2 regions of the Streptomyces sp. NBC_00503 genome follow, and region 1 is predicted to be linked to the other one. Evidence: predicted binding sites of a transcription regulator. Region 1 holds the regulator's gene; the other holds the start of a gene.
What was found. Region 1 encodes HspR, which represses chaperone genes until heat shock. Its sites were predicted from a motif close to TTGAGNNNNNNNNNCTCAA; they were not measured.
Positions count from the first base shown of each region.

Region 2: lon (endopeptidase La) is a predicted target of HspR. The motif match lies at 12,968-12,986, and genes of this name have one in related genera.

Region 1 is NZ_CP107855.1:4,263,419-4,277,921, forward strand. Features, by position in the region: tRNA gene OG490_RS19975 (tRNA-Gly) at 476-546, opposite strand; gene dcd (dCTP deaminase) at 1,031-1,618, shown strand; gene OG490_RS19985 (phosphoribosyltransferase) at 1,615-2,115, shown strand; gene OG490_RS19990 (Yip1 family protein) at 2,209-3,120, opposite strand; gene OG490_RS19995 (hypothetical protein) at 3,431-4,492, shown strand; gene OG490_RS20000 ((Fe-S)-binding protein) at 4,639-7,140, opposite strand; gene OG490_RS20005 (sugar transferase) at 7,251-7,784, opposite strand; gene dnaK (molecular chaperone DnaK) at 8,038-9,885, shown strand; gene grpE (nucleotide exchange factor GrpE) at 9,885-10,556, shown strand; gene dnaJ (molecular chaperone DnaJ) at 10,617-11,804, shown strand; gene OG490_RS20025 (heat shock protein transcriptional repressor HspR) at 11,806-12,276, shown strand; gene OG490_RS20030 (helix-turn-helix transcriptional regulator) at 12,384-13,394, opposite strand; gene OG490_RS20035 ((2Fe-2S)-binding protein) at 13,676-13,987, shown strand; gene OG490_RS20040 (pyridoxamine 5'-phosphate oxidase family protein) at 14,194-14,503, opposite strand, start outside.
Region 2 is NZ_CP107855.1:5,398,643-5,413,145, forward strand. Features, by position in the region: gene OG490_RS25180 (HAMP domain-containing sensor histidine kinase) at 149-1,201, opposite strand; gene OG490_RS25185 (response regulator transcription factor) at 1,264-2,007, opposite strand; gene OG490_RS25190 (glycoside hydrolase family 3 protein) at 2,190-3,989, opposite strand; gene OG490_RS25195 (RNA-guided endonuclease InsQ/TnpB family protein) at 4,277-5,485, shown strand; gene OG490_RS25200 (MFS transporter) at 5,498-6,784, opposite strand; gene OG490_RS25205 (TetR/AcrR family transcriptional regulator) at 6,936-7,634, shown strand; gene OG490_RS25210 (hypothetical protein) at 7,687-8,304, opposite strand; gene OG490_RS25215 (hypothetical protein) at 8,500-9,942, shown strand; gene OG490_RS25220 (hypothetical protein) at 10,043-10,450, shown strand; gene OG490_RS25225 (sulfurtransferase) at 10,575-11,444, shown strand; gene OG490_RS25230 (DUF4097 family beta strand repeat-containing protein) at 11,550-12,305, shown strand; gene OG490_RS25235 (DUF4259 domain-containing protein) at 12,393-12,803, opposite strand; gene lon (endopeptidase La) at 13,009-14,503, shown strand, end outside.

The DNA.
Region 1 (14,503 bases):
AGTAGTCATTGATCCAGGGCACAGCTGTATCCCCCCACCAGTCGCGATGCGCCTCCCTGCGCACCGGATCCATGAAAGCACTCGCCACTGACAACGCGTCACCTACTTGTCACCACTCGTGATCATCTGCCGAATCGGGGCGAGCCTGCCTGCGCTTCGATGAGCAGCGCCTTCGGCGGCATTCGGAGGTGCAGGGGGAGCGTTGCGCGGTCGCCAACATGGCCGTGTGGGCGGTGTGGTTGAGGGCTGCCTTCAGGGTTGCGAACAGGCGAATCTGGACGCCTGTGTGGCGCGGGTCACATGAAATGCGTCTCGCGATCCGAGGTGATTCCGCGTCCGAGTGGTGCAGGTGGTGCACGGAAGGCCCTTCGAGCAGGGCGTTTCTGCGAGTTGGGGCACGCGGAGGGCATGGAAGGGCCTGAAAGGTCTAGACAACGAAGAAGGCCCAGGTCGCTGACCTGGGCCTTCTTGCAAGAGCGGATGACGGGAATCGAACCCGCGCTATAAGCTTGGGAAGCTCATGTTCTACCATTAAACTACATCCGCACAGCGGTCCAGTTGCCTGGATCCGTATCGTTCCTCACCCTACCCCATGATCTACCCCTGGTGAATTCACCCGGGGGTCGTCCCGGCGTGTGGGGGGCACGGAGGGTCGTGGGGGCGGGAGTTGGGGCGTACCTTGGTGCTGCGGAGCGGCGGCTGGAGTGGGTCTTGTTCATCCCCTAATGTGGCGATTCGTCGCAGTACGGCTGGTTGGGGAAAGGGACTCGATGGAGCACACCGTCGTCCGTTGTGCCGAAGGGCACGTATTCAGCACCGCTTCGTTCCCGCTGCAGCACCTCGGTGCCGGCCGGATCGGGCCGGGGCGGCTGTTGCGGTGTCCGCGCTGCGCGCGGCTGAGGCATGCCGTGCCCGTGGGTGGCGCCGCCAAGCGGTAGGGGCGGCCGTAGAGGGAGTGGCTGGCGGTTGACCGGCGCGCGGGGATCCGCCTCGATTGGGGCGGTCCGCGCGCTCTGCGTATCCTCGGGACGTGCTTCTCTCTGACAAAGACATCCGGGCCGAGATCGACAGCGGACGGGTTCGCATCGACCCATTCGAAGAGTCGATGGTGCAGCCCTCCAGCATCGATGTACGTCTCGACCGGTTCTTCCGGGTGTTCGAGAACCACCGCTACGCCCACATCGACCCCGCCACCGAGCAGCCGGATCTGACCCGGATGGTCGAGCCGGACGGGGACGAGGCGTTCATCCTCCACCCGGGTGAGTTCGTGCTCGCCTCGACCTACGAGGTCATCTCGCTGCCCGAGGACATCGCCTCCAGACTGGAGGGGAAGTCCAGCCTGGGCCGCCTCGGTCTGGTGACGCATTCGACCGCCGGTTTCATCGACCCCGGGTTCTCCGGGCACGTGACCCTCGAGCTGTCGAACCTCGCCACGCTGCCGATCAAGCTCTGGCCGGGTATGAAGATCGGGCAGCTGTGCCTGTTCCGGCTCAGCTCGCCCGCCGAGTTCCCGTACGGGAGCGAGCGGTACGAGTCCAGGTACCAGGGGCAGCGCGGACCGACCGCCTCGCGCTCCTTCCAGAACTTCCACCGAACCCAGGTGAGGCACGAGGCATGAGCAACGGAGTACGCGAGAACCTTGACTACGAGGGCTTCGGGCGCGCCGTGCGCGAGCTGGCGCAGACCATCGCCGACGACGGCTACGAGCCCGACATCATCCTGAGCATCGCCCGGGGCGGCGTCTTCGTCGCCGGCGGGCTGGCGTACGCGCTCGACTGCAAGAACATCCACCTGGTGAACGTCGAGTTCTACACCGGGGTCGGGACCACGTTGGAGATGCCGGTCATGCTGGCTCCCGTGCCGGACGCGATCGACTTCTCCAACAAGAAGGTCCTGATCGCCGACGACGTCGCCGACACGGGCAAGACCCTGAAGCTGGTCCACGACTTCTGCCTGGGCGCCGTCGCCGAGGTCCGGTCCGCCGTGATCTACGAGAAGTCCCACTCGCTCGTGAAGTGCGAGTACGTGTGGAAGAAGACCGACGAGTGGATCGAGTTCCCCTGGTCGGTCCAGCCGCCCGTCGTGCAGCGTGAGGGTCAGGTTCTCGACGCCTGAGCAGTGGGAGCGCGAGAGCGTGAGAGCGTGAAAGGGGCCCGCCGTGCGTTTGCGCGGCGGGCCCCTTCGTACGTGTTCCGGTGTGCGCGCCGGTTACAGCGTGCCCAGCTTGATGATCGACAGCAGGGCGACCAGCTGGATCGCCGACGCGCCCAGGGCCTTCGGCCACGGCAGGTCGTGCGATTTGCCGACCAGCGCCGTGAAGAGCACGCCGGCCGCCACCCAGGTGGCCCAGCCCAGCACCTGCACGAACATGTTGTCCCCGCCCAGGAACATCGCGAACAGCAGGCGCGGGGCGTCCGTGAGGGTCATGACCAGCATCGACATGCCCACGGTGGGCTGCCAGGCCCCGTCGCCGCCCAGCTGGCGGGCCAGGGTGTGCGTGACGGCGCCGAGGATCAGGCCGCAGATCACGAAGGCCACGCCCGCCGACAGGACGATCGGGATCGCCTTCGAGAGGGTCGCGTTGATGACGTCCTTGCGGGCGTCGTCGAGGCCGAAGACCGCGAGCAGGCCGTAGAGGAAGGTCACGGTCAGCGCCGGGCCCCAGACGGGGTAGTCGCGCATCTGCAGGAACGTCGCCCCGGGCCGCGTCACGATGCCGCGGAGCAGTTCCTTCCACGGCAGCCGCGGACCCGTGGGGGCGGCGGCCTGCGCCGCGCCCGCCTGGTAGGTCGCGCCCTGGTTGTAGGGGTACGGGTCCTCGCCGATCGCGAAGGCCTGGGTGTACCCCGGAGCGTCACCCGGGTACGCGCCCGGTCCCGGGCCCTGGCCCGCGGGCGCGCCGGGGCCGCCGTGCGGGTCGTAGTACTCGGGCTCGCCGTGGCCCCCGGCGGCGGCCTGCTGGGGCCACTGCTGGGGAGCGTAGGGCTGCTGGCCGTACGGCGGCGGAGCCTGCGGCGCCTGGTGGGGCGCGGCCTGCTGCGAGCCGTACGGCTGCTGCCGCGGGGGTTGTTGCGGGGTGCGGTTGTTGTCCCGGCCGCGTCCGATCCTGAATCCAGCCACGTGATCGAAAGTACCCGCTCCGGAGGGGCCCGGTGGCCGGGCTGCCGGAAACGGCCCCCTTTGCGGCTGACCTGTGACATCCCCTAGGGGGCGGTCGGGGGTCGTCTCAGGGGCGCCCCGCGGGGGCCCCGGCGGGGCTCTGATGGGGCTTCCCGGGGTGGGTTACGTGGCTGCGCGGCAGTCTGCGGGACTCCGTTACACAGTCGACGGAATACGGACATACCGGACCCGTAGCTTCGTTGGTGTCGCCGCCGCGAACGAGTACCGACGAGCACGAGCCCGAGCCCGAGCACGAGAAGAGCATCCCGCCATGCGCAGCCCCCGCCCCCGCACCACCCTCCGTACCGCCGCCGTCGTCGCCGGCGCGGCCGCCGTCCTGGCCCTCCCCGTCGGGTCCGCCTTCGCGGACTCCCCGGCCGTCCCGGAGCCGCAGGTCCTGCCCGGCGTGGAGCAGCCGACCGCCGACCGGCAGGACCCGCAGGTGGACCCCCAGGTGGACCCGAGCGTCCCGCCGACCACCCCGCCGACCACCCCGACGGTCGAGCCGACCGCCCCGCCCGTCAAGCCGGCGGGCCGGGTGTTCGTGACCACCGTGAAGCTGGCCGACGGCTCGGTCGCCAAGGTCTACAAGGTCGGCGCCGATCGGTTCGAGGCCGACGTCTTCGCGGGCGGCACCAAGCTGGACACGCTGGTCAGCCAGGGCGGCGCGGCGGCCTACGGCCAGAACAACGGCCTGCACGTCGTCCTCCAGCCCAACGGCACCGTGACCTCCTGGGTCGAGGACGCACAGAAGCCGAAGCCGGTGGAGAAGCCGAAGCCCGTCGAGAAGCCGAAGCCGGTCGAGAAGGTGGAGAGCTCGGTACGGATCACCCTGACCGACGGGCGGATCGCGAAGCTGGTCGACGGCCCGCAGGGCAAGCGCGCCGAGATCTCCACGCCGAACGGGACCCACCTCGGCACGATCGACCCGATGAGGCACCCGAGCCTGTTCAACGACGGCTGGACCTACAAGCTGGTCCAGGACGGCGAGCGCGTGAAGTTCGTCGTCATCGACGGCAGGAACGGCGGGAACAGCCGGGTCTACGACTTCACCAGCGGCAAGCTGATCGAGCGGTACGAGGTCGCCAAGGGCGACGGCAAGGACGGCGTCAAGGACGGCGGTACGAAGCCGGTCGCGCCCGTGAAGAAGACGGGCGAGCGGGTCGTCCCGAAGGGCGGAGTGAAGGCCGGCGCGGAGGGCGTGACCCCGGCTGCGGCGACCGCGAACGCGGACACCCCGCTGCTGCTGGCCGCCGGCGGGGGCATGGCCGCGGTGGGCGCGGCGGGCCTCGGCTTCGCCGTGCTGCGTCGCAGCCGGAGCCAGCGGTCCTGACTTGGCCTGGCCCGGCCTGATTCGGGCCGCTGCGCGGGGCCTTCCCCCACCCCGCCCCTTCCCGAAACCTGGGCTCCGCCCCGGACCCCGGACGACAGAACGGCCCGCCCCCTGTGTGGGGGCGGGCCGTTCCGGTCGTGCGGGGGCTACTTGGCCTCGGGGCCCGCTTCGGGCTCGGCCTTGGGCTCGGCCTCGGCTTCGGGCTCCTCGGCCTCGGCCGGAGCCTCCGCCTCGGCAGCGGTCTCGGCTTCAGCAGCCGCCTTCGCTTCCGCCTCGGCCTCAGCCTTGGCCTCGGCCTCAGCCTTGGCCTTGGCTTCCGCCGCCTTCGCAGCGGCCGCCTCAGCCTCGGCCTTCGCCGCAGCCGCAGCTTCAGCCTCCGCGGCCGCCTCGGCGGCAGCGGCCGCCTCCGCAGCAGCCTCCGCCTCGGCCACCACGCCCTCCGGCAGCTTCACCGACTCCAGCAGCAGCTGCGCCACGTCCACCACGGTGACGTGTTCCTGCGCCTGGCCCTCGTTCTTCTTGCCGTTCACCGAGTCGGTCAGCATCACCAGGCAGAACGGGCACGCCGTCGACACGATGTCGGGGTTGAGCGACAGGGCTTCGTCGACGCGCTCGTTGTTGATGCGCTTGCCGATCCGCTCCTCCATCCACATCCGCGCGCCACCGGCGCCGCAGCAGAAGCCCCGCTCCTTGTGGCGGTGCATCTCCTGCTGCCGCAGGCCCGGCACGGCCGACATGATCTCGCGCGGCGGCGTGTAGACCTTGTTGTGCCGGCCCAGGTAGCACGGGTCGTGGTACGTGATCAGCCCGTCGACCGGGGTCACCGGCGTGAGGCGGCCCTCGTCGATCAGGTGCTGGAGCAGCTGCGTGTGGTGGATGACCTCGTACTCGCCGCCCAGCTGCGGGTACTCGTTCGCGATGGTGTTGAAGCAGTGCGGGCAGGTGGAGACGATCCGCTTCGCCGACTTCGGCTTCTTCGTCTCCGGGTCCTCGTCGTCCTCGCCGAACGCCATGTTCAGCATCGCGACGTTCTCGGACGCCAGCTGCTGGAACAGCGGCTCGTTGCCGAGACGGCGCGGGGAGTCACCCGTGCACTTCTCGTCGCCGCCCATGATCGCGAACTTGACGCCCGCGATGTTCAGCAGCTCCGCGAAGGCCTTCGTGGTCTTCTTGGCCCGGTCCTCGAGTGCGCCGGCGCAGCCGACCCAGTAGAGGTAGTCGAACTCGGAGAGGTCCTCCGCGTCCTTGCCGATGATCGGGACCTCGAAGTCCACCTCCTTGGTCCACTCGACGCGCTGCTTCTTCGCCAGGCCCCAGGGGTTGCCCTTCTTCTCCAGGTTCTTGAGCATCGTGCCCGCCTCCGACGGGAACGCGCTCTCGATCATCACCTGGTAGCGGCGCATGTCGACGATGTGGTCGATGTGCTCGATGTCCACCGGGCACTGCTCGACGCAGGCACCGCAGCTCGTGCAGGACCACAGGACGTCGGGGTCGATGACCCCGTTCTCCTCGGCGGTGCCGATCAGCGGCCGCTCGGCCTCGGCGAGGGCCGAGGCGGGGACGTCTCTGAGCTGTTCGGGCGTGGCCTTCTCGTTGCCCTCCATGTCCTTGCCGCCGCCCGCGAGCAGGTACGGGGCCTTGGCGTGCGCGTGGTCGCGCAGCGACATGATCAGGAGCTTGGGGGAGAGGGGCTTGCCGGTGTTCCAGGCCGGGCACTGCGACTGGCAGCGACCGCACTCCGTGCACGTGGAGAAGTCGAGGATGCCCTTCCACGAGAACTGCTCGACCTGGGAGACGCCGAAGACGTCGTCCTCGCCCGGGTCCTCGAAGTCGATGACCTTCCCGCCGCTGGTCATGGGCTGCAGGGCGCCCAGCGCGACCGCGCCGTCCGCGTTGCGCTTGAACCAGATGTTCGGGAAGCCGAGGAAGCGGTGCCAGGCGACACCCATGTTGGTGTTGAGCGATACGACGATCATCCAGATCAGCGAGGTGCCGATCTTGATCATCGCGGTGAAGTAGATGGCGTTCTGCAGCGCGCCGAGCGACATGCCCTTGAACGCCAGCACCAGCGGGTACGAGACGAAGTAGGCGGGCTCGTACGAGTCCACGTGGTGGATCGCGCCTTCGAGGCCGCGCAGGCACAGGATCGCGAGGCCGATGGTCAGGATGATGTACTCGACGAAGTACGCCTGCCAGGCCTTCGAGCCCGCGAAGCGCGACTTGCGGCCGGCCCGCGAGGGCAGCGACGCGAGACGGATCCCCATCAGGATGACGATGCCGAGGACCGTCATGAGGCCGATGAACTCGATGTAGAGCTCGAACGGCAGGAACTCGCCGATGATCGGGAGCGTCCAGTCGGCCTGGAAGAGCTGCCCGTACGCCTGCACCAGCGTCGGCGGCAGGGTCAGGAAGCCGATCGCGACGAACCAGTGCGCGAAGCCGACGAGGCCCCAGCGGTTCATCCGGCTGTGTCCGAGGAACTCCCGGACCAGGGTGATCGTTCGTGCCTTCGGATCGTCCGTACGGCTGCCTGCCGGTACGGGCTGTCCGAGCTTCACGAAGCGGTAGATCTGCGCCACGGCTCGGGCGAGCAGCGCGACGCCGACCACGGTCAGGACCAGCGACACGATGATCGCGGCGAGTTGCATGGAAGGGCTCCTCGGGCGGCACTTACTAAGCGGTAACTTATCCAGTCAAGGCTTGAGGTTACCCAGTCCCGACGCCGCAATGTAGCCGAGCGTGCGGTGATCTGCGTCGCTCAGGGTCGCCTGTGCCGCCAGGCCGCCCGCGGGGTCCGCGCGAGGATCGCCAGATCCATCCCCAGCCAGTGGTTCTCCACATAGTGCCGGTCCAGCAGGTCCATCTCCTCCCACGGCAGGTCCGAACGCGCGCCCGCCTGCCACAGCCCCGTCATCCCGGGCCGCACGAGGAGCCGGTCGGGCCGGTCGGTGCGGGGCTCCGGGCGCGGCCCGACCAGCGACATCTCCCCGCGCACGACGTTCAGCAGCTGCGGCATCCCGTCCAGCGCGCACCGCTCCAGCGCCGCCCCGGCCCGGCCCTTGCCGACCCGGAACCGCCAGGCCCCGTACGCCCGCCCGCCGAGCCCGGCCGCGGGCTCCCGTACGAGGACGCCCGCGCCCTGGGTCGCGTACAGCAGCCCGGCGACCAGCAGGAGCGGTACGAGGAGCACCGCGATCAGGAGCGCCGCCCCCAGGAGGTCGAGGACCCGCTTGGCGGGTGGCCTGGCCGGCCGGAGCCCTGGCGCGGCGGGGAGGCGTAGCAGCAGAGGCATGCCAGCACCGTGCCGGACGCCTTGGGCGGTGTGGGGGTGCCGCGCGGCCGTGGTTACCCGTTCGGGTGCGGCGTCGCCGTTGGGGCTCCGCCCCGAACCCCGCGCCTCAAACGCCGGCGGGGTTGGAATGGAGGCTGGCTTGAGCGTAAGCGCGACCTAAAGGTTGAGCCCCCTCGGCTCAGCTCTGTTGACGCCAGCGCAGCGTTGCGGCATCCTTGAGTCTGTTCCACTCAAGTCAGCTGGAGGAATCAAAATGGCACGTGCGGTCGGCATCGACCTGGGCACCACTAACTCCGTCGTCAGCGTTCTGGAAGGCGGCGAGCCCACCGTCATCACCAACGCCGAGGGCGCCAGGACCACGCCGTCCGTCGTCGCCTTCGCCAAGAACGGCGAGGTCCTCGTCGGCGAGGTCGCCAAGCGCCAGGCGGTCACGAACGTGGACCGGACCATCCGTTCCGTCAAGCGCCACATGGGCACTGACTGGAAGATCAACCTGGATGGCAAGGACTTCAACCCGCAGCAGATGAGCGCCTTCATCCTGCAGAAGCTGAAGCGCGACGCCGAGGCGTACCTGGGTGAGAAGGTCACGGACGCGGTCATCACCGTCCCGGCCTACTTCAACGACTCCGAGCGTCAGGCGACGAAGGAAGCCGGCGAGATCGCGGGCCTCAACGTCCTGCGTATTGTCAACGAGCCGACTGCCGCCGCCCTGGCCTACGGCCTCGACAAGGACGACCAGACCATTCTCGTCTTCGACCTCGGTGGCGGCACCTTCGACGTGTCGCTCCTCGAGATCGGCGACGGCGTCGTCGAGGTCAAGGCCACCAACGGTGACAACCACCTCGGTGGCGACGACTGGGACCAGCGCGTCGTCGAGTACCTCGTGAAGCAGTTCCAGAACGGCCACGGCGTCGACCTGTCCAAGGACAAGATGGCGCTCCAGCGTCTGCGCGAGGCCGCCGAGAAGGCGAAGATCGAGCTGTCCTCCTCCACGGAGACCTCGATCAACCTGCCCTACATCACGGCTTCCGCCGAGGGCCCGCTGCACCTGGACGAGAAGCTCACGCGCGCCCAGTTCCAGCAGCTGACCTCGGACCTGCTCGAGCGCTGCAAGAGCCCGTTCCACAACGTCATCAAGGACGCGGGTATCAACCTGTCCGAGATCGACCACGTGGTCCTGGTCGGCGGCTCCACCCGCATGCCGGCCGTCGCCGAGCTCGTCAAGGAGCTCACCGGCGGTCAGGACGCCAACAAGGGCGTCAACCCGGACGAGGTCGTCGCCCTCGGCGCGACCCTCCAGGCGGGCGTTCTCAAGGGTGAGGTCAAGGACGTCCTGCTCCTCGACGTGACCCCGCTGTCCCTCGGTATCGAAACCAAGGGCGGCATCATGACCAAGCTCATCGAGCGCAACACCACGATCCCGACCAAGCGGTCCGAGATCTTCACGACGGCCGAGGACAACCAGCCGTCCGTGCAGATCCAGGTCTACCAGGGCGAGCGCGAGATCGCGGCGTACAACAAGAAGCTCGGCATGTTCGAGCTGACCGGTCTGCCGCCGGCCCCCCGTGGCATCCCGCAGATCGAGGTCTCCTTCGACATCGACGCCAACGGCATCATGCACGTCACGGCGAAGGACCTCGGCACGGGCAAGGAGCAGAAGATGACCGTCACCGGCGGCTCTTCGCTCGCCAAGGACGAGGTCGACCGCATGCGCCAGGAGGCGGAGCAGTACGCGGACGAGGACTCCCGTCGCAAGGAGGCGGCCGAGTCCCGCAACCAGGGCGAGCAGCTCGTCTACCAGACGGAGAAGTTCGTCAAGGACAACGAGGACAAGGTCCCGGCCGAGGTCAAGGACGAGGTCCAGGCGTCCATCGACGAGCTGAAGGAAAAGCTCAAGGGCGAGGACACCGCCGAGATCCGCACCGCGACCGAGAAGCTCGGCGCCGTCAGCCAGAAGCTCGGCCAGGCGATCTACGCCGACGCCCAGGCGGCCCAGGCCGCCGGTGGCGCCCCGGCCGGTGACGGCCAGGCCCACGCCGACGACGACGTCGTCGACGCCGAGATCGTCGACGACGAGAAGCAGAAGGGCGGCGCTGCCTGATGTCGGAGGAGACCCCGGGCTTCGACGAGAAGCCCGAAGTCCCCACCGGCGCGGATGACGCAGCCGCCGAGCCGAAGACCGCCGGTTCCTCCAAGGGGGAGCCGGCGGCCCCGGCCGGGGACGCAGCGGCAGCGGCAGCGGCAGCGGATGTGGCCCTCCTGGCCCAGCTGGACCAGGCCCGTACGGCGCTCGGCGAGCGCACCGGTGACCTCCAGCGACTCCAGGCGGAGTACCAGAACTACCGCCGCCGGGTGGAGCGGGACCGGATCGCCGTCAAGGAGATCGCGGTCGCGGCCCTCCTGACGGAGCTCCTCCCGACCCTGGACGACATCGGCCGGGCGCGGGAGCATGGCGAACTGGTCGGCGGCTTCAAGTCGGTGGCCGAATCGCTGGAGACCGCCGCGGCCAAGATGGGCCTGCAGCAGTTCGGCAAGGAGGGCGAGCCCTTCGACCCGACGATCCACGAGGCCCTGATGCACTCGTACGCGCCGGACGTCACCGAGGACACCTGCGTGGCGATCCTGCAGCCCGGCTACCGGATCGGCGAGCGTACGATCCGTCCCGCACGGGTCGCGGTGGCCGAGCCCCAGCCGGGCGCGGCGCCGAAGTCCGAGGCGGCCGAGGCCGACGCGCCGTCGGACAAGGACGCGGATGCCCCCGAAAAGGGCTGACGCTGCAGCGTATTTTGCACGACGTATCGCAGTAGCAGTACGAGAGGAGGGACACCGGGGATGAGCACGAAGGACTTCGTCGAGAAGGACTACTACAAGGTCCTCGGTGTCCCGAAGGACGCCACCGAGGCCGAGATCAAGAAGGCGTACCGGAAGCTCGCCCGCGAGTTCCACCCGGACGCCAACAAGGGCGACTCCTCGGCCGAGGAGCGCTTCAAGGAGATCTCCGAGGCGAACGACATCCTCGGGGACCCCAAGAAGCGCAAGGAGTACGACGAGGCCCGGGCCCTGTTCGGCAGCGGGGGCTTCCGCCCCGGCCCGGGCGGGGCCGGCGGCCAGTTCAACTTCGACCTCGGTGACCTCTTCGGAGGCCAGCAGCAGGGCGGCGGCGCGGGCGGCGGCTTCGGCGGCGGTCTGGGCGACGTCTTCGGCGGCCTGTTCAACCGCGGCGGCGCCGGTCCCGGCGCCGGGACCCGTACCCAGCCGCGCCGCGGCCAGGACATCGAATCGGAGGTCACCCTCTCCTTCACGGAGGCGGTGGACGGGGCCACGGTCCCGCTCCGGATGTCCTCGCAGGCGCCCTGCAAGGCCTGTTCGGGCACCGGCGACAAGAACGGCACGCCCCGCGTGTGCCCGACCTGCGTCGGCACCGGCCAGGTCTCCCGGGGCAGCGGCGGCGGTTTCTCGCTGACCGACCCCTGTGCGGACTGCAAGGGCCGCGGCCTCATCGCCGAGACCCCCTGTGACGTCTGCAAGGGCAGCGGCCGGGCCCGCAGCTCCAAGACCATGCAGGTCCGGATCCCGGCGGGAGTCTCCGACTCCCAGCGGATCCGGCTGCGCGGCAAGGGTGCTCCGGGCGAGCGCGGCGGCCCGTCCGGCGACCTGTACGTGGTCGTGCACGTGGACGGCCACCCGGTCTTCGGCCGCAAGGACGACAACCTCACGGTGACCGTCCCGGTGTCGTTCGCGGAGGCGGCCCTGGGCGCCGACATCAAGGTCCCGACCTTGAACGGCCCCTCGGTGACGCTGAAGCTGCCGCCGGGCACCCCCAACGGCCGTACGATGCGGGCCCGCGGCAAGGGAGCGGTCCGCAAGGACGGCACCCGCGGCGACCTGCTCGTCACGGTGGAGGTAGCGGTCCCGACCGAGCTGAACGACAAGGCCCGCGAGGCCTTGGAGTTGTACCGCGACGCGATGGAGTCCGAGGACCCGCGCTCCGCGCTGTTCGAGTCCGCGAAGGGAGCATGACATGGACGGTCGCCGCAGCCAGGCTCGTACGGGTAAGGGGTATTACCAGCTCACCGACGAGACCCCGGTCTACGTGATCTCGGTGGCCGCCCAGCTCTCGGGCCTGCATCCGCAGACCCTGCGCCAGTACGACCGCCTCGGCCTGGTCTCCCCGGACCGTACGGCCGGGCGCGGCCGGCGCTACTCGGCCCGTGACATCGAGCTGCTCCGTACGGTGCAGGCGCTGTCCCAGGACGAGGGCATCAACCTGGCCGGCATCAAGCGCATCATCGAACTGGAGAACCAGGTCGCCGCGCTCCAGCAGCGCGTGGCCGAGCTCTCCAGTGCCGTCGACGGCGCCGCCGCCGTCCTCCAGCAGCGCGAGGCCCAGGTGCACGCCTCGTACCGCCGCGACCTGGTCCCGTACCAGCCGCCGGTCCCGGGCAACGCCCTGGTCGTCTGGCGCCCGGCGCCGAAGCGGCCGCAGGGCTGACGTCCAGAGCCCGGGAAGGCCCCGATCCATCGGATCGGGGCCTTCCCGGCGTCCGGGGGCCCCTCGGGGCGCGCAGGGCGCGCGGGACGCGCCGGGGCCCCCAGGGGCTACGGCGGGTCCTTGAGGATGCCCGACTGGGCGATGAGGAAGCCGAGTTGGGCGCGGCTGCCGCTGCCCAGGGCGGAGGCCAGCTTGGCGATGTGCGCGCGGCAGGTCCGTACGTTCATCCCCAGGCGGCGCGCGATGGCCTCGTCCACGTGCCCCTCGATGAGGAGCTGGGCGATGGAGCGCTGCACGCCGGAGATGCCGGCCGGGGTGTGCTCGTAGGTCACCTCGTCGTCCAGGGGCACGGCGCGGCGCCACAGCTGCTCGAAGACCTTGATGAGGTACTGGACGAGCCCGGGGTGGCGCAGCTCCAGGGCGAGGCCGCGGCCGGCGCCGGCCGGGATGAAGGCGACGGTGCGGTCGAAGATGATGAGGCGCTCGATGAGCTCCTCCAGGGTGCGGATCTCGACCTTGCCCGTGGCGATGCGGTCCGCGTAGGCGAGCGTGCCCTGGCTGTGCCGCGCGGTGTGCTGGTACAGGGTGCGGATGCTCACCCCGCGGTTGGTCAGGGCGGTGCCGCGCTCCAGGGCCTCGGAGAGGGCGAAGGGGGGCCGGGCCCCGCCCGGCTGGACGGTCAGGACCTCGGTGTGGCATTCGGCGGTGGCCAGGTCGAGCGCCGCGTTGATCTGTTCCAGGCCGTCGAGGGGGGTGATGGCGTGGCTGTCCGCGGGGGACCGGGCGCTGATGGCGAGGAACGGCTCGAATGCGTCTGTGAGATCCACGGCGCTGCGGCGACGCTCCTGGATCTCCTGTTCGAGCGGGTGGAGCCTTTGTGCGAGTGCGACCGAGGGTGGAACCGCGCGGAGCTGATTCGCGTCATCCGGGTCGGGTCGCAGCAGCCCGAATTCGAGCAGGCAGGGGGCGTTTCCGACCTCACTGCGCGGTACGCGACCATTGCTCAGCGCGGCGGCGTACAGCCGCGTTCCCTCGGCACACATACATGTGACCGGGTGGGGATGTGTCGGGTTCGTGTCGTTATTAGGCAAATCTCCACCCCCCAGGGTCCTGAACATGTAAGAACATGATGCATCGTCCCTGTGGCACTGACGTGCCTGAATGAGCCATCGTCTGACACGCGGGGGAGAGGATTCCATCAAGTGAGGACGAAGCCGACCATGTACAAGAGAATGCTTCGCTCGGCGCTTGCCGTTGTTTTCTCCGTCGCTACGGTCTTTGCGGCAGCCAGTGCTGTCAACGGAGTGGGCAAGTCAGACATCAGCTGGGACTCGACGCCCCTCAATGCGGCTCAGGCGGGGGACATCAGTTGGGACTCCATGCCGACGCGGGTCGCCTGATGACCCCCGACGACCGCGGCTTCCGTCGCGAAATGGCTTCCGCGTACCGATCGGGCTGGCAGTTCATCGACCTGACCAGCGCAATTCCGTACGCCGGCGATTCATTGAAGGTCACCCTCTTCGGCCAGCCGATCGTCGTGGTGCGCGAGGAGGACGAGGACGTCCGCGCCTACCGCTGCCTGCGCCGTCCCCGAGGTGCGCCGCAGCCCGTGCGCTGCGAGGTCCGGTACGGCATGGTCTTCGTCAACCTGGATCAACGTGATCACCAGCTCTTCGAGCCCGAAACCACCGCCACCCCCCGCAGTGCCTGACGCGATTCCCCCGTCGTCACAGATCGCTCAGGCGCTACCCCCCACACAGCGGCGCCATCGTGGACCTGACCACGATGGCGCCGTTGTGATGTGCCTGTCCAGTAGTTGAACCGGACAAATACCGAACGGCCTCGCACCCGGCCCGCGCCCGCCTCGAGCCCGGCCCGACCTGCGCGACTGCGCCCTGCGCGACTACGCCCGGCGCCCTACGCCCGACCCATGGCCCGGTCCAGGGTGATCTCCATGACCACCCGGTCCGGGTTCGGCGAGGGCATGCGCCCGTAGCGCTCCGCGTAGCGGCGCACCGCCTCCGCGACGGAGGCCTCGTCCGTACGGATCACCGCGCGGCCCTCCAGGGTCGCCCAGCGGCGTCCCTCCATCTGGCAGACCGCCGCCCGGGGGCCGTCCGGTGCGTCCGCGCGCCCCTGTGCCGCCAGGACGTTGCGGATCTTCTTGCTGTTCTTGTTGCTGATCACCCGTGCCAGCCCGGCCTCCGGGTCGTAGGTCACGCCCACG
Region 2 (14,503 bases), 1.1 Mb from region 1:
CCGAACGGCGGGTTTCACCGCTTGAAATGGCGGGAAACAAGCGTGGTTCGGGCAGGAGGCACCGCGGTTGCGACCCCCTAGGCCTCGCACCCCTGACGGACCCCGGTATGTGTGGCCGAGATCATGTCCTTCCCACCAGAACCCTACGTCAACCCGGCGCCTGTGAGCTGCCCGGAAGCGTGACGAGGATGCGGCAGCCCCGTGACGATTCGGCCACCCCGATGTGCCCGCCGTGCAGCCCGACCGCCCAGCGGGCGATGGCCAGGCCCAGCCCGGTCCCGCCGTCACCACCCCGGGCACTGCCCCGGTTGAACCGCTCGAAGACCCGGTGGCGCTCCTCCTCCGGAATTCCCGGACCCTCGTCCCGGACCTCCAGGGCCAGGCTCCCGGGCGCGTCGCCGGCTCGCGCGCGGACCGTGACCCGGCCGTGCGGCGGGCTGTGCTTGACCGCGTTGTCGATCAGGTTCGCCACCACCTGGTGCAGCCGCTCGGCGTCCGCGTACGCCGCCAGGTCGGTCGGGAACACGTCGAGGTGGAGGTGGACGTCGTTGCGGGTGTGCCCGCCCGAGCCGGAGGAGAGCCCCGGCCGGCCGGACGCCGCCAGCCCCGATTCCTTCAGCACCCCCGAGAGGTACGGCCACACCTCGAAGCGGCGGGCCCGCAGCGGCACCACCCCGTTGTCCACGCGGGACAGGTCCAGCAGGGTCTCCACCAGCCGGCCGAGCCGCTCGGTCTGTTTCAGCGCCGTCCGCATCGTCTCCGGATCGGCGGCGGAGACCCCGTCGACCACGTTCTCCAGTACCGCCCGCAGGGCCGCGATCGGGGTGCGCAGCTCGTGCGAGACGTTGGCGACGAGCTCCTTGCGGTGCCGGTCCACCGCCTCCAGGTCGTCCGCCATCAGATTGATGGTGGAGGCCAGGTCGCCCAGCTCGTCGCGGCGGCCCGCCCCGCGCACCCGGCGCGTGTAGTCCCCGTGGGATATCGCACGCGCCACGGTGGTCATGTCGTCCAGCGGAGCCGTCAGGCTGTGCGCCACGAACTGGGTGATCAGCATCGAGGCGATCACCGAGAACACCGTGATGAAGCGGACCTCGGTGGCGGTGCGCATCGCCACCATCAGCAGACCCGTGGTGATGAAGACCGACACCACGACGAGCGTGCCCAGCTTGGTCTTGATCGAAAACGGTGAGAAGGGCCGCAGCCCCCCGGTGCCGGCACCGGCTCCACCGGAGCGGCTGACGCCGCGCTCCCCGCCGGGGCGGCTCACGGCTGCGCCGGGGTCTCCAGGGCGTACCCGACGCCGTGGACCGTACGGATCCGCTCGGCGCCGATCTTCCGGCGCAGGGCCTTGATGTGGCTGTCGACGGTACGGGTCCCCGAAGCGTCGGCCCAGTCCCAGACCTCGGCCAGCAACTGCTCCCGTGAGAGCACCGCCCGAGGGGTCCCCGCCAGGCACACCAGCAGGTCGAACTCGGTCGGCGTCAGGTGCACGTCCTCCGTGTGCACCCGTACCCGGCGCTGCGCGTGGTCGATCTCCAGATCGCCCAGGCGCAGCGTGGCCCCGCGCGGAGCGTGCGCGGCCAGCGTGGCCCGCTCCACCCTTCGCAGCAGTACGTGGACCCGCGCGGCCAGCTCGCGCATCGAGAAGGGCTTCGTCATGTAGTCGTCGGCGCCGACCCCGAGCCCGACCAGCATGTCGGTCTCGTCGTCCCGGGCGGTGAGCATCAGCACCGGGACCGGCCGCTGCGCCTGGACCCGGCGGCAGACCTCCAGGCCGTCGAAGCCCGGCAGCATCACGTCGAGCACGAGCAGCTCCGGCAGCCAGCTCTCGGCCGCGGCGACCGCGGCCGGGCCGTCGGCGGCCGTCTGCACCTGGAAGCCCTCGGCGCGCAGCCGGGCCGCGATGGCCTCGGCGATGGTGTGGTCGTCCTCGACGACGAGCACCCGGCGCTGCGCGCCGGGGGTGGCCGCGGCGCCGTTGTGGGTGGTGGTGTGCGTCTGTTCCATGTCCCGCCCCTGAAGATCCCGCGTGGATAGGGGTGCAGCGTAGAGGAGCGGCTGGCCTCCGGCTATGACGGGTTCAACAGGGGGTTCCGCTTCGAACGCCGGCGTGGCTGGAAATTCCAGCCACGCCGGCGATTGAGGCGCGGAGTCCGGGGCAGAGGGGAGAGGGGGCAGGCCCCGCAGGGTCAGAGGCGCAGCCCGTGCCCGTACGGGAACACGGGATCGACCGTGTCGTTCGGGACGTCCGGGCGGGATGCCGCCACGGCTTCCATCGAGCGCGGGAGCTCGAAGGGCAGGCGCCCCTCGGCCACCGCCCGCCCGAAGGCCACGTCCAGCAGCGCGGCGTCCGAAGCACCGTAATCCGCGATCAGCGCCGCCGCCCGCTCCGCGATCTCGGGGATCACCGCGGCCCGCTCCAGGTTGATGCAGACCAGGGTGGGCACGGTGTCCAGGAGGGCCAGGATCTCCGTGAGCTCCGGCTCGGGGAAGGCCAGCGAACCCGAGTGGAAGAAGGACTCGAAGATGTTCGTGCGGGGCTCGTGCGGGGTGCGCAGCCGCAGCACGGCCAGGTCCGCCCCGGCCGGGTCGGACACGAGGTCCCCGTACCCGGCGGCGACGGCCTCGTCCACGCCCTTGACGTACAGCTTCGGCCTGGCGGAGGCGGAGGCGGAGGCGGCGGGGCCGGAGGTGACGGGGAGGATCCCGCCGGTGTTGGTCAGGACCGTCAGAGAGCGCCGCTGGGCCGCCGCGCCGGCCGCCGCGAAGTCGGCCCGGCCGACCGTCTCGGCCGCCGCGTCCGGGTCCACGTACGGGTTCTCGAACAGGCCGAGGACGAACTTCTCGCGCAGCAGCCGCCGTACCGACTCGTCGATGCGGGACTCGGGGATCCGGCCCGAGCGGACCAGCTCCACGATGACCTCGGGGCACTGCTCGCCGCCGAACTGGTCCGAACCCGCCTCCAGCGAACGCGCCGTCCGCTCGGCGGTGGACAGGTGCTCCAGGCCCCAGGCGCGGGCCGGGTGCTTCTCGCCGAAGATCGTCGAGTCCGTGAGCAGGCCCCAGTCGGTGCAGACGATGCCCTGGAAGCCGAGCTCCTCGCGGAGCAGGCCGGTGACGACGCCCTTGTTGAAGCCGAAGCCGACCTCTTCCCAGTCGGTGCCGATGGGCTGGCCGTAGTACGGCATCATCTGCGAGCAGCCGGCCGCGATGGCCGCCTTGAACGGCTCCAGGTGGTGCTCGCGCAGCCCGCCCGGGTAGATCTGCTCCTTGCCGTGCGCGAAGTGCGGGTCCTCGCCGTCCTTCTGCGGGCCACCGCCCGGGAAGTGCTTGACCATCGCGGAGACCGAGCCCGCGCCCAGCTCCTCGCCCTGCAGACCCCGTACGTACGCCTGGACCAGTTCGCCCGTCAGCTTCGCGTCCGAACCGAAGGTGCCCGACTGGCGCGCCCAGCGGGGTTCGGTCGCCAGGTCTATCTGCGGGTGCAGGGCGACGCGGAAACCGACGGAGAGGTACTCGCGGCGCATGATGTCGGCGAAGGCGAAGACCAGCTCCGGGTCGCCGATCGCGGCGAGGCCGATGGCCTCGGGCCAGGCGGAGAAGGCGCCGGCGTTGAAGGAGGCGCCGACGTTGTCGGTGAAGGAGTGCCGCGGGTCGGTGGAGAGGGTCACCGGGATGCCGAGGCGGGTGGCGGCGGCCATCTCCTGGACGGCGTTCTGCCACATCGCCATCTCGCGGGCGCCGTAGGAGCCGAGGAGGTTGAAGTGGGTGAGGAAGCGGCCCTCGATCAGCTCGGGAGTGGTGAACGGGAGGATCGAGCCGTCGGTCTCGGTGACCGGGGTGCCGTCCGGGTTCATCATCAGCATCGAGTGGAAGAGCTGGCCGGCCTTCTCCTCCAGGGTCATCCGGGACAGCAGGTCCTCGACGCGCCGGTCGACGGGGAGCGCGGAGTCCTTGTAGGCGGGCAGGCCGTGGGAGGCGGTGGTCATGGGCTGGCTCCTGAGAGGGGTGGATGGGAGTGCCGCGGAGTCGGGTGCGGTGCCGGTCGCGGGGGCTGTCGGGGGTGCAGTCGCGGGGCCGTTCGCCACGCCGCAGGAGCTGGACCGGGGAGCGGTCACCTGATTTCTCCCAGGGTGCCCCGGGCTTCAGCCCGGTGAGGAATGGGTCCTTGACTCGGAGCCGCGATGCGGCGGAGCGCACTGCGCATCTGTTGTGGTCTGCACTTTCCTGGATTGTCAGTGGCCTCGTTTAGGTTGCTGACGTGACGAGAGCGCGGATGGCTGGGGATGCCGGGTATGTCCGGTACACCTACAGGCTTCGCGTGCCTTCCTCTGCCCGTGCCGCTCTGGATGCGGAGTGGGCGCGGTGCCGGTGGATTTGGAACGAGTGCTGCGCCCAGTCGAAGAAGGCTGGTGCCGCGGGCGAGGAGTGTGGTCCGGCGCGGCTGGACAGGATGCTGACGGGGGCCCGCAGCGTGAACGGGTGGCTGCGTGAGGGCAGCAGCGTTCCGCAGCAGCAGCTCATCCGGGACTTCGGCAAGTCCCGCGCCAAGGCGCTCAAGGACATCAAGGCCCGGTTGCCGGTGCGGCAGCGGGCCGGGATGCCGAAGTACAAGAAGAAGGCCAAGGCGGATCCGAGCCTCAACTACACCCAGCGCGGCTTCCGCATCAAGGACGGCCGCCTGCATCTTGCGGGCGGCATCATCCTGACGGTGGTGTGGTCCCGCGATCTCCCGGCGGACCCGTCGTCTGTGCGGATCTATCGTGACGGCCTCGGCCATTGGTACGCCTCCTTCGTCGTCCCCGCCGAAGTGCAGCCGCTCCCGGAGACGGGCGCGGTGATCGGGATCGACTGGGGTGTGCGGGAGACCGCGACCACCACCAGCGACGCCCACGACCTCCGGTACCCCGCGCACGGCAAGAAGGCGGCCGCCGGACTCGCCCGCTATCAGCGGATGATGGCCCGCCGGAAACCGGCGAAGGGCAAGTCGGGCTCGAGGGGCTACCGCGAGGCTAAGAAGCTGACGGCGAAGCTCCACAAGAAGGTGGCCCGGCAGCGGCAGGACACCGGTCGCAAGTGGGCCAAGTCCGTAGTCCGCGACCACGATGTGCTGGCGGTGGAGGACTTCCAGCCGAAGTTCCTTGCCAAGTCGACCATGGCGCGGAAGGCGGCAGACGCGGCGATTGGCGGCGCTAAGAGGGCCCTGATCGAGATGGCCCGTAAGCACGGGCGCATCGTGCACCTTGTCCATCCCGCGCACACCACTATGGATTGCGCGCAGTGCGGAGCGAGAACCAAGCACGCACTACCTCTCTCAGAACGTTCCTACACCTGCACCGTGTGTGGAGCCGTGTCCCCCCGGGACAAGAACTCCGCCCGCGTGATGCTGGTCCGGGCTGGTCTCAACCCGGCTGGTGTCGATCTTGTAAGACCTGTGCGCCCGCCGGGCCGCAGGCGAAGTGAGCCAGGAATCCCCTCCCCTTAGGGAGGGGAGGATTCAATTGACCGAGCGGATCAGCTGGACGAGCCCCGCACCGACGGCCGCCGCGATGCCGCCGAAGAGGAAGAGGGCTCCGTAGTTGCCCCCTCCGCCGATGGCGAGGACGAAGGGCGCGAGCATCGGGACGAGCGACTGGGGGAGGGCGTTGGCGATGTTGAGCACGCCCATGTCCTTGGCGGCGCTCGCGGGGTCGGGCAGCACGGCGGCGGCCAGCGCCACGTCGACCGCGAGGTAGAGGCCCTCGCCGAAGCCGAAGACGGCTACGGCGAAGAGGAACATCCCGAAGGTGCCGGCGGTGGCGATCAGCAACAGGCCGACGCCGATGACGAAGGCGGAGGCGAGCACGAAGGGCTTGCGGCGGCCGGTGGAGTCGGAGAGCCAGCCGCCCGCGAGGGAGCCGACGACCACGCCGCCGACGGTGACCAGGGTGGTGGTGAACATCTTCGAGGCGACGTCGCCCTCGGCGACCCCGAGGCGGTCCATCAGGAAGTACACCTGGTAGCTGGTCACGCAGGCGATGCCGATGAAGACCAGGAACCGGCTCGCGAAGTTCCAGGCGTAGTCCGGGTTCTTGCGCGGGTTGACCCAGAAGCTGTGCAGGAATTCCCTGAAGCTGTACGGGGCCACGGACGCGGCGCACGCCGGCCGGTCGGGCATCACCGAGGCCAGGACGCAGACCCCGAGGACGCCGACGACGGCGGGGACGATGAAGGCCAGCGCCATGTTGTCGGTGAAGACCTGTGCGAGGAAGCTGCCCGCGACCATCGAGACGGACAGCATCATGCCGACCATGCCCGAGACCCGGCCGCGCTGGTGGTCCGGGATCAGGTCCGGGATGCAGGCGGTGACCATGCACAGGGCGGCGTTGCAGCCGAGCTGCGCGATGGCCCAGCCGATGAGCAGCGTGGGCACGCTGGAGCCGAGGCCGACCACCGTCAGGCCGACGGCGGCGACCGCCATGCCGCCGACGAGCCAGGGGCGGCGGCGGCCGAAGCGGCTGGTGGTGCGGTCGGAGAGGGCGCCGAAGAGCGGGTTGCCGATGAGGGCGAGGAGCGCGCCGACGGAGAGGACCTTGCCGAGGGCGGCGCCGCGTTCGGCCTCGGGGACGATCTGGGCGACGCGCAGGGCCAGGGTCACGACGATCGGCGTGAAGACGGCGATGCAGATGCCGAGCTGAGCGGCGACCAAGCCGAAGATCAGCTTGGCGGGTGCGTCGGCGGGGGTGGCCTGATCCGGCCGGTCTTCGGTTCGGTGTGTGCCTCTGGCGTCCTGCGTGAGCGTCATGGGGTACTCCAGCGTTCCCGCGATCGGCCTCGTCGCCGACCCGGCATTTTCACCGTAAGCGCGAAAACCATGCACCTACTAGGTTTTGGTTTGGTGACCTGGGTCACTCTCCCGGCGTGGCCGAAAACGCACTGCGTCTAGGGTGGTCGGCATGGCACAGGACAAGGGCCGAACGGCACAGGACAAGGACCGAACGGCCCCGGACGCGGCCCCGAAGGCGCCGTCGGCGCGGGGTCGGGGCAGCTACGCGGTCGGCGACGCCCGCCGCCAGAAGATCCTCGACACCTCGGTCGAGCACTTCGCGCAATGGGGCTTCCACGCCTCCTCGCTCGCCCGGATCGCCAACGACTGCGGGATCACCCAGGGCGGCCTGCTGCACCACTTCCGCAGCAAGGAGGACCTGCTGCTGTCGGTCCTGGGCCAGAGCGAGCAGCACGACATGGACCGGCTCTTCGCCGAACCCGCCGAGGACGTCCCCTCGGTCGCCGCCCACTTCGCGGCCGTCGTCGCCCTCGCGGAGGACAACGCCCGCCGGCCCGGCCTCGTACGGATGTTCAACACGCTGGTCGGGGAGTCCGGGAACCCGGGCCACCCCGCGCACGACTACTTCCGCCGCCGCTACGCACGGGTCCTCGGCTACAGCGTCGACCTGCTGGAAGCGGGCGTAGCGCGCGGCGAACTGCGGCCCGGGACGGACTGCGAGGCCGTCTGCCGGGAGACCCTCGCGGTGATGGACGGCTTCCAGATCCAGTGGGTCCTGGATCCGGAGGGCGTGGACATGGCAGCCCTGCTGCGCGGGTACCTGGACCGGCGGCTACGGGAGATCACGGTGGCGGGGACGGGGCTGTAGCGGCGCGGCCAGGTCGTCTCTTTCGGACCCGGCAAGATCCGAAAGAGTCGGCCTAGCGCGGGTCGAAGGGCGGCAGGGCGCCCAGGACCTTCGACAACGGGGCCGGGAGCGTGGTCTGGGCCGCGGCGACCTCGTAGCCGCCGTACGCGAAGGCGTACGTGAACGCGTCGGCCACGGGCCGGTCGGGCATCGAGATCCGGGGGAGGTGGGCGAAGTCCGCCTCCTGGAGGGCGGTCCGCAGCTTCGCCAGGGCCGCCGCCGAGAGCTTGTCCCCGGAGACCGCCTTGGCCTGGGCGTCGAGCCGCAGGAACGATCCGTCGCCCTTGATGACCAGACTGCTCGTCTGCCCCTTCATGCCCCCGCTCCGGGTGACCGTGACCAGGGTCGCGGTGGAGGAGGGCCCCGAGGCGCTGGGGGCGGGAGCGGGCACGGAGCCGCCGGCCGAGGGCTGCGGGGTGGTGCCGGTCCCGCCGGTGCCCGCGCCCGAGCCCGTCGCGCTCGGGTCCGGGCTCCCGCCCGGGGTGGCCGTGGGCGCTCCGGAGCCGCCGCCCGGGCCCGGGGTCAGGACCTGGCCCGACGGGGTCGCCTTCGGGCCGGCCCCGTCCTTCGACCCGTCGGAGGAACACCCGGTCAGGGCCGGTGCAAGGGCCAGTGCCACGGTCGCGGCCACCAGACCGACTCGCCATCCACGTGCTCGCACGTCCCACCCCCGCAGGTATTCGGCTCGAACCCCGAGTATGGAGTCGGCACCACCCGTACGGATAGCACCCGGAGGCCCGACATCCGCCGCTTCGCCCTCTGGCGCTGGCTGCCGCCGCTCACCGCCCTCGCGCTCGGCCTCTGGGGCCTCCCGCGCGGCGGCTCGATGTGGCGCGACGAGTCCGTCACCTGGCAGGTCGCACACCGCCCGCTCGGTGCGCTGTGGGAACTCCTCGGCCAGGTCGACGCCGTTCACGGCCTCTACTACCTGCTGATGCACGCGGTCTTCGCGGTGACGGGCGGCGGCGCGGACGAGGCCTCCGCCGGCCTGTGGGCGCTGCGCCTGCCCTCCGTGGCCGCCACCGCCCTGGCCGCGGCCGGGGTGGCCGCGGTGGCACACCGGCTGGCGGTGCGGCGGGCGCCGGGGGACGGGCCGTCCGGGGACGGGCTGCCTGCGGACCGCCTGTCCGGAGGCCGGCCGCCTGCGGACCAGCCGTCCCGGGGCCGGCCCGCCGTGGAACGGGGCGCCGCGGAACGGGCCGCGCTGTTCGCCGGGGTCGGGTACGCCGTGCTGCCGCCCGTGCAGATGTACGCCCAGGAGGGGCGCTCGTACGCCCTCGTCGCCGCGGCCGTGATCTGGGCGACGTACCTGATGCTGCGCGAGCGGTGGGTCGGCTACGCCGTGGTCCTGGTGCTGGGGTGCTGGCTGCACGAGTTCGCCGTACTGGCCCTGCCCGCGCACGCCTTCACCGCGTGGCGTTCGCGCGGCTGGCGGTGGAGCGCCGCCGCCGTCGTGGCCGGGCTGCTGCCGCTCGCGCTGGTCAGCGCACGGCAGGCGCAGCAGCAGCTGGGCTGGCTCGGCCGGCCCGGCTGGCAGGACTGGGCGGCCTACGGGGTGCTCGCGGCGGCGGTGCTGCTCCTGGTGCCGCGCCGGGCGACGCCGGCCGCCGCGGCCGCGCGGGACCTCGTACGCGTGGCCCTGCCGCTGGCGCTGCTGCCGCCCGGGGTGCTGCTCGCGGTCTCGCTGGTGCACCCCTGGTACGTGGACCGGTACGTCCTCTACTCGCTCGCCGGTCCCGCCCTCCTCGCGGGGACCCGGCTGGCGCAGGTGCGGCGGCCGGTGCGGGCCCGGGACCGGTGGCCCTGGCTTGTGGCCGTGGTGCTCCTGGTCCCGGTGGGGTTCTGGTCCGCGTGGCTGCGTACCCCGGAGAGCCGCAAGGACGACGCGCTCGCCGTGGCGGCGGCGGTGCGGGAGCGGGCCCGGCCGGGCGACGCGGTGCTCTTCATGCCCGCACGGCGGCGCGAATGGCTGCTGTCCTCGCCGGAGGTCTACGGGTCCCTGCGCGACCCGGCCCTGGCCCGCACCCCGGCGGCTTCGCGGAGCCTCCAGGGGGTGGAGCGGACCGCGCAGGAGATCCGCGAGGCCCTGCTCGACCCCGCCACCGAACGGGTGGTGGCCCTGCTGGACCCGTCGGGCCAACCGCTGGACGGGGACCCGGCGGAGGCGGTGAAACGGCAGACCCTGGTCTCCTCCTTCGACCTGTGCTCGGTGACGGAGGTCCGCGGCGCCCGAGTGGCCCTCTTCGCCAGGCCGGGCGGCTGCCGGTAGGCGTAGCCGCGGGGGCCGTTCCGTAGCCGTCCGCCGCGTCCGCCTAGGCCCCAGATCCGATCTTCTTCGCGGGGCGTGAGACCGTCTGGTCGTGCCGGAGATGACGGGTGGGCTGGAGTCGGCCTTGGGCGAGGCGTCGTCCCCTTCGTGGATACGACGTGCCCGCGCCGGGCGTGATCTGGCCGCCTTCGCCGATGTTCCGGAAGCTGCGGGCGCGCTGGTGGGGCTGCTGCTGGACGCCCAGGACATCGCGGTGACGCGGCAGACGGCGGAGGCCCTGGCCCGAACGGGGACGGCGGCCGCGGTGCGGCTCATCGCTCTCGCGGTGGTCGAGGCCGACGGAGACCAGGCCGACTGGCTGCAGACCGGGGTGCATGACGCGTGCGAGGGACCGGACGGCCTGCCGGACGTCGCCGCGGCCTGCGGGAAGCTCGCCCGCGACCAGGAGGGGGCCGTCCGTCGGGGTGCCGCGGAGATCTCGGCCTGGACGGCCGGCACGGTCCGTTGACCCCAACCGGGCTGCCCGTGGGCCCGGTCGGCCGCCCGCCCCGGCAACTCGCGAAGCCTCGTAGGAGGATGGGGCGGAAGGGGCCGGCGGGGTGAGGCCCGTTGGCTTCTTCCGGAGGTGTCGTATGAGCGCGGTCCGTTCCCACTCCCTGGTGCCGCCCGGCCCGTTGGTCGGCGTCGACTGGCTCGCCGAGCGCCTCGGGGCCCCCGGGCTGGTCGTCTTCGACGCCTCCGTCGGCGCTCACCGCGACGGCGGCCGCTGCATCCCCGGCGCCCGGCCCTTCGACCTCGACGGCGATCTGTCCGACCACACCGCCGCCGCCCCGCACACCATGCCGGGCGCCGAGGCCTTCGCCGGGGCCATGCGCGCCCTCGGGGTCGACGAGGACAGCACCGTCGTCGCGTACGACGGCGCCGGGATCTACTCCAGCGCCCGCGCCTGGTGGATGCTGCGCGCCATGGGCTTCGACCGGGTCGCCGTCCTCGACGGCGGGCTCCCCGCGTGGCTCGCCGCCGGACGGCCGGTGGAGGAGCGCGCGGCGGCGTACGAGGGCCCCCGCGGCTCCTTCGCCGCCCGCCCCCGCACCGGGCTCCTGGTGGACGCCGCCACCGTCTCGGCGGCCCTGGCCGATCCGGCCGCCGCCGTGCTCGACGCCCGCACCCGCGAGCGCTTCGCGGGCACCGCCCCCGAACCCCGCCCGGGCCTGCGCGGCGGCCACATGCCGGGAGCGCTCAGCCTGCCGTTCGGGGAACTCCAGGACGCCGACGGCCTGATGCGCCCCGCAGCGGAGCTCCGCGAGGCGATCGGGGCGGTGGCGGGGGACCGGGAGCAGCTCTACTTCAGCTGCGGATCCGGGGTCACGGCCTGCGTCCTCGCCCTCGGCGCGGACCTCGCCGGGTACGGGCGGCTCGCGGTGTACGACGGCTCCTGGAGCGAATGGGGCATGCCGTCACCGGACCGGCCGGTGGTGACGGGGGCCGGGGCCGGTTCGTAGGGGTTCCGCGGGTCCCGCTTCCGCCGGTCCCGGGGGATAACCCCACCGGGATCCGGGCGTGGCCCCCATGGCCGCCGCACCCGGTCCGCGGGGACGATCGTCCTCATGACCCTGACTGCTCGTACCGCCGTCACCTCGACCGCCGTCGCCCTCGCCGCGGGCCTGTTCCTCACCGGCTGCTCCTTCTCCCTCTCCCTGGGCCCGGAGAAGAAGGCGGCCTCCGACACCACCGTCGCGGAGGCCGTCACCGCGGTCCAAGTGCCGGACGCGCACAGCGGCGACATCGAGGTCACCGTCGGTTCCGGGCCGGGTGTCGTCGTCCACCGCACCGTGCGCTACCACGGCGACACGAAGCCCGAGCCCGCCCAGCGGGTCTCGGGGGGAGTGCTGACCCTCACCAACGGGGACTGCTCGGGCAGGTGCGCCGTCGACTACCGCCTCGAGGTGCCGGCCTCCGCCAAGGTCGAACTCCACAGCGACAGCGGGGACATCACGGTGGCCGGGGTGGCCGCGGCCGACCTGGTGACCTCCTCCGGCGAGGTCAAGGCCGACGGGATCGCCGGGCCGCTGAAGGTGCGTACCTCCTCCGGCGACATCTCCGCCGGGAACCTGGCCGGCCAGACCGTGGAGGCCCGCTCCGATTCCGGCGCCGTCGACCTGGCCTTCTCGAAGGCTCCTGCCTCGGTCACGGTGGACTCCACCTCGGGCGACGCGAAGCTGAAGGTCCCTTCGGCCCCGTACCGGGTCGAGATCTCCACCGATTCGGGCGATCGCAAGGTCACCGTCCCCACCGACCCGGCGGCCCCGGCCCGCCTGTCGGTGAAGACGAACTCGGGCGACATCCAGATCTCGGCGGCCTGAGGCCGGCAGCGCACCGAGGCACGGCACCGGACGACGCGGGCTCGACCGACAAGATCCGAAAGAGACGGCCGAGCCCTACGTCCGTACCTACGCCTGCTGCGGTGCGAGGACGGCCCGGAGTTCACCGATGCCGGCCCGCCAGGGCCCGGGCCGTTCCGCCTCCTCCCAGAGCTCCATGAGCTCGGAGGGCTCGGTGACCACCCGGTCGAGGGCCCTGACGGCGAACGCGCGCAGGTCGCCGGAGAGCCGGGGCAGGGGCAGGTCCGGGCCGTAGGGGGTGGTGACGGGCGTGCCGCCGGGGCACTGTGCGGCAACCAGCGCGGCCGCGGCGACCGCCTGCACGGCGATGTCCTGGTCGAGGTAGTCGAGCGTGTCGATCGCTTCCCCGAGAGCGCTGCGGATGCGGGCCTCGCGCTCGTTCTCCGGCGCGTCGTCGAGGTCTCCGCAGAAGTCCGCGGCGGTGTCGTTGTCGAAGGGGCCGACGTCCCAGGTACCCATGTTCTTCTCCCGCTCGTGGTGATGTCCGCGGATCGTCGCAGGGGCCACTGACAACGCCGTCGGCCCCCGGTCCCGGCTACCGGGCCCCTGGAGCGGACGGCTGCCCCAACCCCTGTTCGCCCCCGGCGAACGGGGGTTGGGGAACATTGGGGCGCGCACGTGCATTGAGTCGGCATAGCTCAACTTCACTGCCGGAGGGAAGATCATGGCTTCGACGTCCGTAACGCTCACCCTGCCCGTGCTGCCGCTCGACGACGAGGTCGTGCTGCCTGGAATGGTCGTACCGCTGGACCTGACCGACTCCGAGGCCCGCGCGGCCGTGGAGGCGGCTCAGGCTGCCGCCGGGAGCGGGAAGCCGCGGGTGCTGCTCGTGCCGCGGGTCGACGGGAAGTACACCGGGACCGGGGTGCTGGGCACCGTGGAGCAGGTGGGACGGCTGTCGGACGGGGACCCGGGGGCGCTGATCCGGGGGCGCGGGCGGGTCCGTATCGGGGCCGGGACCACCGGGCCCGGGGCTGCGCTCTGGGTCGAGGGCGAGACCGTGGACGAGAGCGTCCCCGATCCGCTGCCCGGGGCCGTCACCGAGCTGGTCAAGGAGTACAAGGCGCTCGCCACCAGCTGGCTCAAGAAGCGCGGGGCCTGGCAGGTCGTCGACCGGGTGCAGCAGATCGAAGGGGTCTCGGCGCTCGCCGACAACTCCGGGTACTCGCCCTTCCTGAGCACGGCCCAGAAGGTGGAGCTCCTGGAGACCGCCGACCCGATCGCGCGGCTCAAGCTCGCGGTGAAGGCGCTCAGCGACCACCTCGCCGAACAGGACGTCGCCGAGTCCATCGCCAAGGACGTCCAGGACGGGGTCGACAAGCAGCAGCGGGAGTTCCTGCTCAAGCGCCAGCTGGAGGCCGTCCGCAAGGAACTGCGCGAGCTCGGCGGCGAGAAGGAGGGCGAGGAGTCCGACGACTACCGGGTCCGCGTCGAGGCCGCCGACCTGCCCGAGAAGGTACGGGAGGCCGCGCTCAAGGAGGTCGAGAAGCTGGAGCGTTCCAGCGACCAGTCCCCCGAGGGCTCCTGGATCCGCACCTGGCTGGACACCGTGCTCGAACTGCCCTGGAACGAGCGGACCGAGGACGAGTACGACATCCGCGGCGCCCGCGCCGTCCTGGACGCCGAGCACGCCGGGCTGGGCGACGTGAAGGACCGGATCACCGAGTACCTCGCGGTGCGCAAGCGCCGCTCCGAGCGCGGGATGGGCGTCGTCGGCGGCCGCCGCGGCGGGGCCGTGCTGGCGCTCGTAGGCCCTCCGGGGGTCGGCAAGACCTCCCTCGGGGAGTCGGTGGCCCACGCCATGGGCCGCAAGTTCGTCCGCGTCGCGCTGGGCGGAGTACGCGACGAGGCCGAGATCCGCGGCCACCGGCGTACGTACGTGGGCGCGCTGCCCGGCCGGATCGTCCGGGCCATCAAGGAGGCCGGCTCCATGAACCCGGTCGTCCTGCTCGACGAGATCGACAAGGTCGGCTCCGACTTCCGCGGGGACCCGGCGGCCGCGCTGCTGGAGGTGCTCGACCCCGCCCAGAACCACACCTTCCGGGACCACTACCTGGAGGTGGAACTGGACCTGAGCGATGTGGTGTTCCTGGCCACCGCGAACGTCCTGGAGGCCATCCCCGAGGCCCTGGCCGACCGCATGGAGCTGGTGCGCCTCG